2 linked regions of the Methylobacterium mesophilicum SR1.6/6 genome follow. The protein of the gene in region 2 interacts with the protein of the main gene of each other region in a pairwise test. Links are inferred from orthologs where the notes say so. Each region holds a gene or a part of one and is shown on either strand. Other genes may lie near its edges.

Evidence for each region. Proteins that work in one complex are often made in the same cells at the same time.
Region 1: the proteins of secB (region 2) and secA interact in binary tests that used the Escherichia coli proteins (3 or more experiments, as listed by UniProt). The link is inferred for Methylobacterium mesophilicum SR1.6/6 from one-to-one orthologs.

Annotation. Positions count from the first base shown.
Region 1 is NZ_CP043538.1:4,036,470-4,042,473, reverse strand. The notes cover bases 1,891-5,366. They hold secA (preprotein translocase subunit SecA), read right to left. Parts: upstream 4,983-5,366; coding sequence 2,091-4,982; downstream 1,891-2,090. Other genes in these bases: MMSR116_RS19365 (peptidylprolyl isomerase), read left to right, coding at 5,245-5,366; bioD (dethiobiotin synthase), read right to left, coding at 1,891-2,083. Outside these bases: MMSR116_RS19380 (potassium transporter Kup), read right to left, coding at 1-1,221; more of bioD, read right to left, coding at 1,406-1,890; more of MMSR116_RS19365, read left to right, coding at 5,367-6,004. UniProt on the Escherichia coli protein: Required for protein export, interacts with the SecYEG preprotein conducting channel.
Region 2 is NZ_CP043538.1:4,345,817-4,353,460, reverse strand. What follows is about bases 2,018-4,945. They hold secB (protein-export chaperone SecB), read right to left. Parts: upstream 3,768-4,945; coding sequence 3,267-3,767; downstream 2,018-3,266. Other genes in these bases: mltA (murein transglycosylase A), read left to right, coding at 4,827-4,945; MMSR116_RS20805 (Tim44/TimA family putative adaptor protein), read left to right, coding at 4,095-4,808; MMSR116_RS20815 (MFS transporter), read right to left, coding at 2,018-2,833. Also shown: MMSR116_RS20825 (CarD family transcriptional regulator), read left to right, coding at 1-244; MMSR116_RS20820 (RNA polymerase factor sigma-32), read left to right, coding at 559-1,434; more of MMSR116_RS20815, read right to left, coding at 1,601-2,017; more of mltA, read left to right, coding at 4,946-6,008; MMSR116_RS20795 (Smr/MutS family protein), read left to right, coding at 6,005-6,640; mutM (bifunctional DNA-formamidopyrimidine glycosylase/DNA-(apurinic or apyrimidinic site) lyase), read left to right, coding at 6,766-7,644. UniProt on the Escherichia coli protein: One of the proteins required for the normal export of some preproteins out of the cell cytoplasm. It is a molecular chaperone that binds to a subset of precursor proteins, maintaining them in a translocation-competent state.

The DNA of each region.
Region 1 (6,004 bases), 310 kb from region 2 along the record:
GGCGATCAGGGCCGCGAGCAGCGTCGTGATGCCCATCAGCATCGACACCGCGATGCCGTAGGCGCCCGCCAGGGCGTCGGACGAGCCGAACATGACGACTGCCACCAAAGTCGCGGCGGCAAGCAGCCAGTTCACCATCGGCACGTAGATCTGGCCGCGCTCCTCGCGCGCCGTCTGGACGATGCGCATCGCCGGGAGGAAGCCGAGCTGCACCGATTGCTGCGTCAGCGAGAACACGCCCGAGATGATCGCCTGCGACGCGATGATCGTGGCCAGGGTGGCCAGGGCGATGAGCGGCAGGTGTGCCCAATCAGGGCACAGGTGGAAGAACGGGTTCTCCAGCGCGTCGGGCTCGGCAAGCAGCAGCGCGCCCTGGCCGAAATAGTTGAGCACCAGCGCCGGCAGCACCAGCGCGAACCAGGCCGCGCGGATCGGCAGGGCGCCGAAATGGCCGAGATCGGCGTACATCGCCTCGCCGCCCGTCACCGCCAGGAACGCCGCGCCCAGCATCGCGAAGCTCACGTGCACACCGGCGTGCAGCATGAAATCGACGGCCCGGAGCGGGTTGGCGGCCGCGAGGATCCCGGGGCTGCCGACGATGCCGCCGACGCCCAGCAGGGCGAGCACCACGAACCAGACCAGCATGACGGGGCCGAAGACGCGGCCGATGGCGGCCACGCCCTTGTGCTGCACGAGGAACAGCCCGATCAGGATCACCAGCGTGATCGGCACCACGTAGGGTCCGAGCGCCGGCGCATCGACCTTCAGGCCCTCGATCGCCGACAGAACCGAGATCGCCGGCGTGATCGCCCCGTCCCCGTAGAGCAGCGCCGCGCCCACAAGGCCCACCACCAGCAGCAGCGCCTTCCACGTGCCCGGACGCGCCTGCCGCGCCCCGAGCAGCGCCAGCATGGCCACGATGCCGCCCTCGCCGCGGTTGTCGGCGCGCAGGATCAGCACCGCGTATTTCAGCGACACGATCAGGATCAGCGACCACAGGATCAGCGACACCGCGCCCGTGGCCGCCGCCGGCACCGAGGCGCCCCCGCTGGTCGCCGCCTTCACCGCCTCCTTGAACGCGTAGAGCGGGCTCGTGCCGATGTCGCCGTACACCACACCCAGCGCACCCAGGATCAGGCCGGCTTTCAGCCGGCCGTGGGCCGGCTCGGTCTCCCCCGCCTCGACCGGGGGATTCGCCGCGGGGGCTATAGACTGGCTCATCGCACGGTTCCCGCAGGCATCCCGCCGGAATCTCGGCAGTTCGGCACCGTTCGACAGGTAGCGGCTTCGGCGACGCCGTCCAGCGAGGACGTTGTTCACAACGCGAAGACCGTGATCCCAGGGTGTGGATACCGAATCTGCGCGATGCCTTGCCGAACCCACCTGCCGGATCGGAATCGTCCGTTCAGGAATCGATCAGGGCCGCAAGCCGCTCCGGGCAGGCTTCGCCGCGCTTCAGGCAGAAGACCGGTGCACCGGCGTGCCGGGCGATCGACGCGGCCACGGTTCCGACCGGCGCGGGAGCGCCGACGCTCTCGCTCACCACCACGGCGAGCAGCGGAACGTCGTACCGGCGCAGGGTCTCGCAGGCGGTCAGCGCGTGGCTGATCGCGCCGAGGTAGCTGCCGGTCACCAGGAGAGCCGGCACCGACAGGGCCTTGAGCCAGTCCAGACCTGTCGCCGCCGCGGTGACCGGGCTCATCAGGCCGCCCACGCCCTCGATCAGCAGCGTCCCCGGCGTGCCGGCGATCTGCGACCGGCACCAGCCGATGAGGTCGTCGAGGTCCAGGGACCGGCCCTCGAGCACGGCCGCCTGATCGGGCGAGAGCGGTGCAGAGAAACGCCAGGGTGAGCAGCCCTCCACGGCCTCGGCATCGAGGACGAGGTCCTGCGCGTCCAGGAGGCGCGCCGTGTCGCTCTCGGCAAAGCCCGGGTCGTGCAGCGGCGGGACGCCGCTCGCCAGCGGCTTCAGCGTCCGGACCGTCCGGCCGCCTGCCCGCAGGCAGCGGGTCAGGGCCGCGGTGACGTAGGTCTTGCCGATCTCCGTGCCGGCGCCGGCGATGAAGACCGTCCGCGCGGGCATGGCGGCGTCAGGCCTGCAGGCTGCCGTGGCAGTGCTTGTACTTCTTGCCCGAGCCGCAGGGGCACGGCTCGTTGCGGCCGACGCGGCCCCAGGTTGCGGTGTCGGTCGGATCACGCTCCAGCACGGCGCCGTCCGCCGCGAGGCCCTGGGCAGCGTAGCCGTAAGCGGGGCCGCCACCGCCATCGCTGCCCGAGCCGCGCCCGGCATAATCCATCTCGTTCTCGCCGGTGACCGGGTCGAGGTGCTGGGCGAACATCGGCGGCAGCTCCGGGCCACCCGGCGGATACTCGTCCTGCTGCTCCTGCATCACGATCTCGACGCGCGAGAGCTGCGCGGTGACCTGCTCGCGCAGGGCGGTCACGAGCCCGTTGAACAGGTCGAAGGCCTCGGACTTGTACTCGTTCAGCGGGTCCCGCTGGGCAAAGCCGCGCCAGCCGATCACCTGCCGGAGGTGATCCAGCGTCACGAGGTGCTCGCGCCAGAGATGGTCCAGGGTCTGGAGCAGGACCTGCTTCTCGATATAGGCGGTGATCTCGGCGCCGTTTTTCTCGGTCCGCTCGGCGTAGGCCGCATCGGCCGCCTTGAGCAGGCGCTCGCGCATCTCCTCGTCGGCGATGCCCTCTTCCTTGGCCCAGTCCTCCACCGGCACGTCGAGGTTCAGGACCTCCTTCACCTGCTCGCGCAGGCCGGCCACGTCCCACTGCTCGGCGTAGGCGTTCTCGGGGATGTGGCGGGCCACGAGGTCGTCGATCACGCCCTCGCGCATCTCGTCCACGGTCTCGCGGACGCTGTCCTGACCCATGAAGTCGCGGCGCTGCTCGAAGACGACCTTGCGCTGGTCGTTCATGACGTTGTCGTACTTGAGCACGTTCTTGCGCATGTCGAAGTTGCGCGCCTCGACCTTCTGCTGCGCCTTCTCGATCGCCTTGTTGATCCAAGGGTGGATGATCGCCTCGCCCTGCTCCAGGCCGAGCTTCTGCAGCATCCCGTCCATGCGGTCGGAGCCGAAGATCCGCATCAGGTCGTCCTGAAGCGACAGGTAGAACTTCGAGCGGCCGGGATCGCCCTGGCGACCGGAACGGCCGCGGAGCTGGTTGTCGATCCGTCGCGATTCGTGGCGCTCGGTGCCGATGATGTAGAGCCCGCCTGGCAGGTCCTTCTTGCGGCCCGCCGCCGGATCGGCCGGCTCGCCCGAGGCCAGCACCTTGGTGCGGTTCTCCGCGATCTCGGCCTTGATCGCCTCGATGGCCGCGTCGCGTTCCGGGCCGTCGGCGAGATGGCCGAGCTCCTTCTCGATCCGCATCTCGAGGTTGCCGCCGAGTTTGATGTCGGTGCCGCGGCCGGCCATATTGGTGGCGATGGTGATCGCGCCGGGCACGCCGGCTTCGGCCACGATGTAGGCCTCCTGCTCGTGGAAGCGGGCGTTCAGCACGGCGAAGCGCTTGGTCACCCGGCCCTCGCGGGCGGCGGCGTAGACGTCGGTCAGCGCGTTGGGATCCGAATAGTCGAGCAGGCTGTAGCCGTGCTTCTTCAGGAGTTCCGCGAGCAACTCCGACTTCTCGATCGAGCCGGTGCCGACCAGGATCGGCTGGTGGCGGGCATGCGCCTTGTCGATCTCGGCGATAATCCCGGCGTACTTCTCCTCGACCGTGCGGTAGACCTCGTCGTCCTCGTCGACGCGCTCGACCTCCTTGTTAGTCGGGATGTCCACCACGTCGAGCTTGTAGATCTCGGCGAACTCGTCGGCCTCCGTGGAGGCCGTGCCGGTCATGCCGGCGAGCGTCTTGTAGAGGCGGAAATAGTTCTGGAAGGTGATCGAGGCGAGCGTCTGGTTCTCGGGCTGGATCGTGACCCGCTCCTTGGCTTCCAGAGCCTGATGCAGACCCTCCGAGTAGCGCCGGCCCTGCATCATGCGGCCGGTGAACTCGTCAATGATCACCACCTCGTCGTTCTTGACGATGTAGTCCTTGTCTCGGGTGAACAGCGTGTGGGCGCGCAGGGCCTGGTTCACGTGGTGGACCAGCGTGACGTTGTGTGCGTCGTAGAGGTCCCCCTCCTTGAGGAGGCCGGCCTCGCGCATCGCCTCCTCGACGAACTCGTTACCGTCCTCGGTGAGCGAGACGGTGCGCTGCTTCTCGTCGAGGTCGTAGTGCTCGCGCACCAGCCGGGGCATCAGCGCATCGACCGACACGTAGAGTTCCGAGCGGTCGTCCACCGGCCCCGAGATGATCAGCGGCGTGCGGGCCTCGTCGATCAGGATTGAATCGACCTCGTCGACGATGGCGTAGTTGTGCCCCCGCTGGGTCAGCTGGGACATCTCGTACTTCATGTTGTCCCGCAGGTAGTCGAAGCCGTACTCGTTGTTGGTACCGTAGGTGATGTCGCACGCGTAGGCGTCCTTGCGCTGCGCGTCGTCGAGCCCGTGCACGATGGTGCCGACCGAGAGGCCCAGGAATCGGTAGACCCGGCCCATCCATTCCGCGTCGCGGGATGCCAGATAGTCGTTCACCGTAACGACGTGGACGCCCTTGCCCTCCAGGGCGTTGAGGTAGACCGGCAGCGTCGCCACCAGGGTCTTGCCCTCGCCGGTCTTCATCTCGGAGATGCCGCCTTCGTGCAGCACCATGCCGCCGATGAGCTGGACATCGAAGTGACGCTGGCCGAGCACGCGCTTGGCCGCCTCGCGCACCGTGGCGAAGGCGGGGACGAGGATGTCGTCGAGGCTCTTGCCGCTCGCAAGTTCCGCCTTCAGCATGTCGGTGCGGGCGCGAAGGGCCTCATCCGACAGCGCCTGGATCTCCGGTTCCAGCGCGTTGATCTGAGCGACGCGCGGGCGGTAGCCCTTGACGCGCCGGTCGTTCGAGGAGCCGAAAATCTTCTTGGCGAAAGAGCCGAGCATCGTTGACCTGCGGACGCGCGAGCCCGCCCACGGGTGATCGTGGCGGGCCGGCCTGGGCGGAGTTGGCCGGGCTTATAGAGGTAAACATCGGCCGGCGCACCTGTAAGGGGCAGCCCTCAACGCGCTTGGGTCCGGTCACGGTTCCGGCATCGTCGGAACGGCCGCGCTTGCCTTCTCGCGCAACGCGGGCCACCTGTGCCGCGGCCAGCCGCCCGGCCCGCACCTGGGCGGATCAGAGACAAGAGCCGAGGACTTCGCCCGCATGCCGAACACCGCCCTCCTCCGGCGCGCCAGCGCGCTCGCCGTCATGATCGCGATGCCGGGATTCGCGCTGGCGCAGGCGCCCCAGAAGGCTCCGGTCCAAGCCACGACGCCCGCGGCGAACACGCCCGCCGTCGCGGCCGGACCGGACTCGGTGGCGGCCAGCGTCAACGGCAAGCCGATCACGCAGGGCGACCTCGCCATCGCGGCCGACGACCCGGCCCTGTCGCTGCCAGGCGTCGACGAGGCGCAGAAGAAGAACCTGCTCGTCGACTACATGGTCGACCTGCGGGTCGGCGCGCAGGCGGCCGAGGCCGCCAAGGTCGGCGACACCCCGGAGTTCAAGCGCAAGCTCGCCTATTTCCGCGACAAGCTTTTGCTCGATGACTACCTCGAGCAGGAGGCCAAGCGCGCCGTCACTCCCGAGGCCGAGCACGCGATCTACGATCAGACCGTCAAGCTGATGAAGCCGGAGGAGGAGGTGCACGCCCGCCACATCCTCGTGGACAACGAGGCCGAGGCCAAGAAGATCGCGGCCCGCATCAAGGGCGGCGAGGATTTCGCCAAGGTCGCGGCCGAGACCTCGAAGGATCCGGGCTCGAAGGCCGAGGGCGGGGATCTCGGCTGGTTCACCAAGGAGCGGATGGTGCCGGACTTCGCCACCGCCGCCTTCGCGATGAAGCCCGGCCAGGTCTCCGACCCGATCAAGACGCAGTTCGGCTGGCACGTCATCAGGGTCGAGGAGAAGCGGACGAAGCCGC
Region 2 (7,644 bases):
TGTGCGCGATCTCTACCGCTCCGAGGCCCAGCCCGAGCAGTCCTATTCCGAGCGGCAGCTCTACGAGGCGGCCCTGGACCGGATCGTCCGCGAGATCTCGTCTGTGAACCGCATCACCGAGACCGAGGCGCTGAAGCTGATCGAGCAGAGCCTCGCGAAGTCGCCCCGCCGGGCCAAGAGCGAGGCGGAGCCCGAAGCCGAGGGTGAGACCGACGGCGACGACATCCAGGAAGAGGCCGCCTGAGCCCTGCTCACGACGGCACGACCCTCGAACCCGGCCCTGGCGGCCGGGTTTTTTCTTGCTTCGTGCGGACTTGCCCACATGACCAAGGCGAATTTGGTCCGAACGGCACTGGACGATCCATCGCCCGAGCCCATGTCATCCCGATGGAACACGTGATCGTGGTCGATCCGCTGTCGCATTCTGGGGCAGTGACGCGGAACTTTCGTGTTTCGCCTTCCGTTGTCGGTTGCCTGGCGTCGCCCCTGGGAGGCGCCTGCGCGCCGGACTAGCAGGTCCGGCGCCGCAACAGCACTCGACAACAAGAGGCAGGCGGGATGGCTGAGATCGCGGGAATTCGACGGCAGTTCATTCGGACTGCGATGGAGGCGCCCTTCCTGGCGCGGGAGGAAGAGCGCGGCCTCGCCGTTCGCTGGAAGGATGACCGCGACGAGCGCGCCCTTCACCGCCTGATCTCGGCCCATATGCGCCTCGTCATTGCTCTGGCGGGGCGTTTTCGTCACTACGGTCTGCCGATGGCCGATCTCGTCCAGGAAGGTCATGTCGGCCTGATGGAAGCCGCCGCCCGGTTCGAGCCGGAGCGGGATGTCCGCTTCTCGACCTACGCGACGTGGTGGATCCGGGCCTCGATCCAGGACTACATCCTGCGCAACTGGTCGATCGTCCGCGGGGGCACCTCCTCCGCGCAGAAGGCCCTGTTCTTCAACCTTCGCCGGCTGCGTGCCCGCCTCATGCAATCCACCGAGGAGCATGTCGGCGACGAGATCCACCGCCGCATCGCCAGCGCCATCGGCGTCTCGCGGGACGATGTCGCCCTGATGGACGCGCGCCTGTCCGGCCCGGACATGTCGCTCAACGCCCCCGTGGGCGAGGACAGCGACGCCTCCTCGGAGCGGATGGATTTCCTGGTCGACGGCGCCGATCTGCCGGACGAGACCGTGAGCGCCACGGTGGACGGCGAGCGCCGCCTCGGCTGGCTCCAGCAGGCCCTGACAGTTCTGTCCGAGCGCGAGTTGCGCATCCTGCGCGAGCGCCGGCTCGCCGAGGATCAGGCCACCCTGGAAGCCCTCGGGCAGCGCCTCGGCATCTCGAAGGAGCGCGTCCGCCAGATCGAGAACCGGGCCCTGGAGAAGCTGCGCCGCGCCCTCGCCGACCGCTTCCCCGCCGCCACCGGCAGCCCCCATATCGGCTGAACCGAGGCGGAGAGACATCGGAACGAAGCCCGGCCCCGGCCGGGCTTTCGCGTTTCAGGGCGTCTCGGTTCCCGCCGTCATCGCGCGCAGCGAAACGACCCCAAGCCGCGGAACAGGCCCGAACGTGGCGCCGGCTCGGATCGCGTCGTTCCGCTCACGTAGACCGTCAAGTCCCCTGCACGGCCGCGCTGCGGCGCTCTTGCCGACGGCGCCTCCGTCCGGGCTCGGGCGTCGCATCGAGCCAGATCACGAGCGCCAGGGCGACGAGAGCCGGCACCCCAAGGGCGAGAAACGAGCCCGTCCAGCCGAACAGCCCGTAGGACAGGCCACCGTACCAGCCCGACAGGGCACCACCCACTCCCTGCACCGCGTTGACGCTGCCGAGCGCCGTCTGCGTGCGCCCGGATCCCCAGGTCAGGTCCGCGACGACCACCGGCACCGCGACCCCGACGATCCCGGAGGCCACGCCATCCAAGACCTCGGCGGCGATGAGCCAGACCGGATCGTCGATCAGGCCGGACAGGAGCGCCCGCACCGGCAAGACCGCGAAGGCGACCATCAGGAGCTGTCGCCGCCCGCGCTTGTCCGCGAGGGACCCGGCGAACAGCGCCACCGGCACCATCACCAGCTGCGCCACCATCACGTAGCGCGCCGTCCAAGTGGTGGCGTCGGCGGCGGTGGCCACGAGCTTCTGGCCGAGCAGCGAGAGCATGCCGCCATTGCCGAGATTGAACAGCGTCAGCGCCACCGTGAGCACGAGGAGCCGGCGATTGCCCAGGACCTGTCGCAGGCCGCTGCGCGCCGGCTCGTCCTCCTCGTCCTCCTTCCAGCCGACCGCGCGACGTCGGTTCCAGGCCCTGGCCGGTGTCGTCAGTGTTGCGACGATCGCCGCGACCGCCATTCCGCCCAGCACCCAGAAGGCGATCGCAGGCCCGAACGTGGCGGTGCCCAGGCTGATGCCGCCGGCAGCGGCGAGGATGCCGACGTGGTTGAAGGCTTGGTTGCGGCCCTGCTGCTTGGGAAACTGGTCCTTCCCGACGATCCCCAGGGTCAGGGCTGCCACCGCCGGCAGCAGCAGCGTGCCGCCGGCCGCAGCGAGGAGTTGCGCGGCCAGCACGGCCGGCAGGCTTCTGGCCGGAAGCAGCAGCAGCGTGCCGGCCAGGATCGCGCCGCAGGCGAGCCCGATCAGCAGGCGGGGCCGGGGGTACCGGTCGACCAGGGCGCCGAAGGGGCCGCTGAGGAACAGCGTGCCGAATCCGACCAGGGTGATGACGAACCCGATCCGGGCCGGACTCCACCCGGCAGATTGCGCCAGCCATGTTCCGAGAAACGGTCCCAGGCCGCCCTGGATGTCTCCGATGAACAGATTGATCAGGGCGAGGTGAGCGGTGGGAGCCATGCGATCCTGGAGCCGTAGCGGGCCCCGCACCTGGACTCGGGACCCGCCACGGTCAAGCCCGGAACGGCAGTGCCGCACCCCGGATCCGACAGCTCCTGTGCGCTCGGGATCGGGTTCCCGCCCGACCAGAGCCCGCTCCCGACGGACCGCTGCTTCGGCGAGACCTCGCTGTGGGCTCGAAGGTGCCGCATCACCACGAGGCCGGTGGTCGGAGAGGGGCGATTTCGGCGCCTGGACTGTCCGCCACCGTCGAGGCCGGGCTCGCCGTGGCAGCGCGCCGCGGAGACTGGCACGCTGTCCGGCCAAGCCGAGTTACCGCGGAGCTGGATCGTGCTGCGCGCTCCCCGTCTCGACGGGCGCCCCGCGAATGCTCTGCGCGCGCTCGCGGCGGCTCCTCGCGGTAACGGCCGCTGACGCGCCGCCGGGCGCGACGTCAGGAGGCCAGCGGACCCTGCGCGCCCTGCTGCTCCACCATCCGCTGGCGGTAGAGGCTGACGAAGTCGATCGGATCGATGTACAGGGGCGGGAAGCCGCCGTTGCGCACCGCCTCGGCCACGATCTGGCGCGCGAACGGGAAGAGCAGGCGCGGGCACTCGATCATCACGGCCGGATGAATCTGGTCGGCCGGGATGTTCACCAGGCGGAACACGCCCGCATAGGTCACCTCGAAGGCGAACAGCACATCGTTCTGGACCTTGGCGTCGCCCTCGAGCTTGAGTTCGACCTCGAAATCCGTCTCCGAGAGCTGCGACGCGTTGACGTTCACCTGGATGTTGATCTGCGGTCCCTGCCCCTCCTTGGGCTGCAGGGAACGCGGCGCGTTCGGGTTCTCGAAGGACAGATCCTTCGTGTACTGCGCCAGGGCGTTGATCATCGGAGCATCGCCCTGCGGCATGCCGCCGCCGTTGCCGTTCGCTGCCGGAGAGTCGGCCATGCGGATCATCCTTCTCGATCAGCCGGCGAGGCCGGCGCGGGTTTTCTCAGCGGGAGCCGCCGGAACGCGCCGCGGAACTACCCAAACCGCAGGGCCGCTAACACGCGCATCGTGCCTGGACAAGCGAGCTGGCGTGGCGCTGGCGACGGCGGCACCCGCGACCCATATCCGATGCGGGAACGCGTTTTGCTCGGGGACAACCGGCTCGCCCCCGGCGCGTTGGTCGGATATGAGTCGCCAGGACCCATGCGCGCTTAGCCGGCGCCGCACCGCGCAGGACTTGAGCAAGGGGCACAGGGTCCCACCGCGGCCACCATCGGATCGGTGATGCAGGACAGTTTCGACGTTACGACGATCATCTTTCTCGCGCTCGCGGTCTTCGTGATCTGGCGTCTGCGCTCCGTGCTCGGCCAGAAGACCGGCGCGGAACGCTCGCCGTTCAAGCCCGTCGATCGCAGCCGCACCGAGCCCCAGACGCGGACGGACGGGGACAATGTCGTGCGCCTGCCCGGCGCTGACCGGGTGCAGCCCGCCTCGGCCCCCGCCGCCGCGCCGCGCGACTGGCGCGGCATCGCCGAGCCCGGCTCGGAGGTGTCCCGCGGGCTGGAGGCCTGCGTGCAGGCGGAGCCGAGCTTCGATCCGCGAGCTTTCCTGGAGGGTGCCAAGTCCGCCTACGAGGCCATCATGATCGCCTTTGCCAAGGGCGACAGGAAGACCTTGCGCGGACTCCTGTCCAAGGAGGTCGGCGAGGCGTTCGAGCGGGCCATCGCCGAGCGCGAGCGCAACCGGCAGACCCTGGAGACCACCTTCGTCTCCATCGACAAGGCCGAGATCGTCGCCGTCGAGGTGCGCAACCGCGTCGCACAGATCACCGTGCGCTTCCTGTCGAACCTGATCACCGCCACCCGCAATGCCGAGGGCAAGGTCGTGGATGGCAGTGCCGAGACCGTGGTCGAGGTGCCCGACGTCTGGACCTTCGCCCGCAGCCTGGGCTCCCGCGATCCGAACTGGCAGCTCGTGGCCACCGAGGCCGGCGCCTGACTTCGTGACAGCCTTGCCGTGCCGATCCCGCGTGCTTGGTCCGGAATCGTCCCGGCCGTCCTCCTCGCCCTGCTGACTCAGGCATCGACCGCCGCCCCTCAGCGGGTCGGCGGCGCGGTCCTGACGCCCGTCGCCCCCGAGACGCTGCCGGGCTTTCCCGGTCCGGAGCCTGCTGCGGCGCTGGACGCCTTTCGCCGCGTCTGCGCCGCGCCACCGCCCGCCCTGCCGCAGCCGGCGGGCGTCGCGGGCGATCCCGCCGCCCTGGCCGAGGCCTGTGCGGCGGCCGCGGGCGACCGGGGGGATGCCGCCGCCTTCTTCCGGGAGCATTTCGACGCCTTCCGCGTCGAGCGGCCCGGTTCCGAGCGCCCCGGCTTCCTGACCGGCTACTTCGAGCCGGAACTGACGGGCTCCCTCGAGCCGGGGCCGAATTTCACCGCACCGGTCCTGGCCCGCCCCGACGACCTCGTCTCTCTCGGCCCCGGCGAGACCCGGCCGGGTCTGGACCCCAACCTGCGGGCCGCCCGCGCCACTGCGGACGGCTTCGCGCCCTATCCCGATCGGGCCGCGATCGAGGACGGGGCGCTGGGATCGAGGGCACGGCCGATCCTGTGGCTGCGCGATGCCGTCGACCTGCTGGTCCTGCAGGTGCAGGGCTCCGGACGCGTCCGCTTGCCGGACGGGCGCGCCGTGCGGGTCCTGTACGACGGACGGAACGGACGGCCCTACACGGCGGTGGCCAAGCTGATCGTGCAGGAGGGGCATCTGCCGCTGGAGGGCCTGACCCTGGCCCGCTGGACGGGTTGGCTGCGCGAGCACCCGGACATTGCCCGGCGGCTGATCCGTGCCAATGCCTCCTACATCTTCTTCCGCCTCGCCGAGGTGGCGGATCCCACCCTCGGCCCGCCCGGGGCCGCCAACGCGCCGCTCAGCCCCGGCCGCAGCTTGGCCGTCGATTCGACCCTGTGGCGCTACGGGCTGCCGTTCTGGCTCGCGGGACCGCTTCCGGGCGCGGCGCCGGGCGAGACCGGACGGATGGTCGTCGCCGCCGATACGGGTTCGGCCATCGTCGGACCGGCCCGCGGCGACCTCTTCGTCGGGACCGGCGATGAGGCCGGCGTCGCAGCCGGGAACCTGCGCGACGCCATCGGTTTCGTGGTGCTGCTGCCGAAACGCCTCGCCCTCCGCGGGGACGCGCCGTGAGAGCGCCGCGCCGCGGGCGGCGCCTCACCGCCGGCGAGGCGCGGCTCTGGGACGCGATCGCCAAGCTGGTCACACCGCTGCCGGGCCGCGCACCGCCAGTTCCCGAGACCGCCCCCGCCCCGGCGAGCCCAACCGCCACCATGCCGGCGCTGACGGCCCCGATCCTGAAGCCGAGCGCGCCGCCGGTCGCCAAAAGGCCGCGCGCGAAAACCCCGCCGAAGCCGGCGCCCGAGCCGCCGCGGCCGGCGACGGCCGCACCCTACCAGGCGCCGCCCCAGCGCCACGCCCCGAGCCCGGGACTGGAGCGGACCGCAAAGGTCGGTCTGCGCCGCGGGCGATTGGCGATCGAGGCGCGGATCGACCTTCACGGGATGGTGCAGGCGGAAGCCCACGCCGCGCTCACGGGTTTCCTGCTGCGGGCGCGGGCCGCCGGCCATGCCTACGTGCTGGTGGTCACGGGCAAGGGGGGGCCGGGCTATTCGGAGGCCTTCGCCGAGCGCGGGGTTCTCCGCCGCAGCGTCCCGCACTGGCTGCGCGGTCCGGACTTGCGCGGGATCGTCGTCGGCTTCGAGGAGGCCGCCCGCCATCATGGCGGCGGCGGCGCGCTCTACGTCCGGCTGCGGCGGCGCTAGCGGGCGGGGACGCGGACCCGGCGCAGGAACCGGCCGCGCGACATCGGCGCCGTTGCCATGGCGGCCGTACCCGCCGATATCCGGGACCGGCGCGCGAGGCGCCGCACAGGCAAGCCGCGAGAGAGATGCCCGAGCTTCCCGAGGTCGAGACGGTCAGGCGGGGTTTGGCCCCCGCCATGGTCGGCGCCCGTTTCAGCCGCATCACCCTGCGGCGGCCCAACCTGCGCTTCCCGTTTCCGGATCGGTTCGCCGCGCGGCTGGAGGGACGGGCGGTCACGAGCCTCGCCCGCCGGGCGAAATACCTCACCGCCGACCTCGATTCGGGCGAGACGCTGATCATGCATCTCGGCATGAGCGGCCGGTTCGACGTGGCGCTTCCCGACGGCCGCAATCTGTCCCCCGGGGACTTCTACCTGGAGGGCGCATCGGGCACACCCAAGCACGACCATGTGGTGATGGCGATGAGCACCGGCGCCACCGTCACCTACAACGACGCGCGCCGCTTCGGCTTCATGGACCTCGTGCCGAGCCGCGATCTCGCCGCCTGCCGCCACTTCGCCAGGATGGGGATCGAGCCCCTCGACGGGCTCACCGGAGCGGTGATCGCGCGGCTCTTCCGCTACAAGATCGCGCCGCTGAAGGCCGCGCTGCTGGATCAGCGTCTCATCGCCGGCCTCGGCAATATCTACGTCTGCGAGGCCCTGCACCGGGCGCGCCTTCACCCGGAGGCCCCGGCGGGCAGTCTCGCGAAGCCTGACGGTCGCCCGACACCGAAGGCCAACGCCCTGGCGAAGGCGATCGTGCAGGTTCTCGAGGAGGCGGTGGCGGCCGGCGGCTCCACCCTCCGCGACTACGTCCACACGGATGGCAGCGCCGGCGCCTTCCAGCACGCCTTCCGGGTCTACGACCGCTTCGGGCTGCCCTGCAGCCGGCCGGGCTGCGGGGGATCGGTCGCCCGGATCGTCCAGGCCAACCGCTCGACGTTCTACTGCGCGACCTGCCAA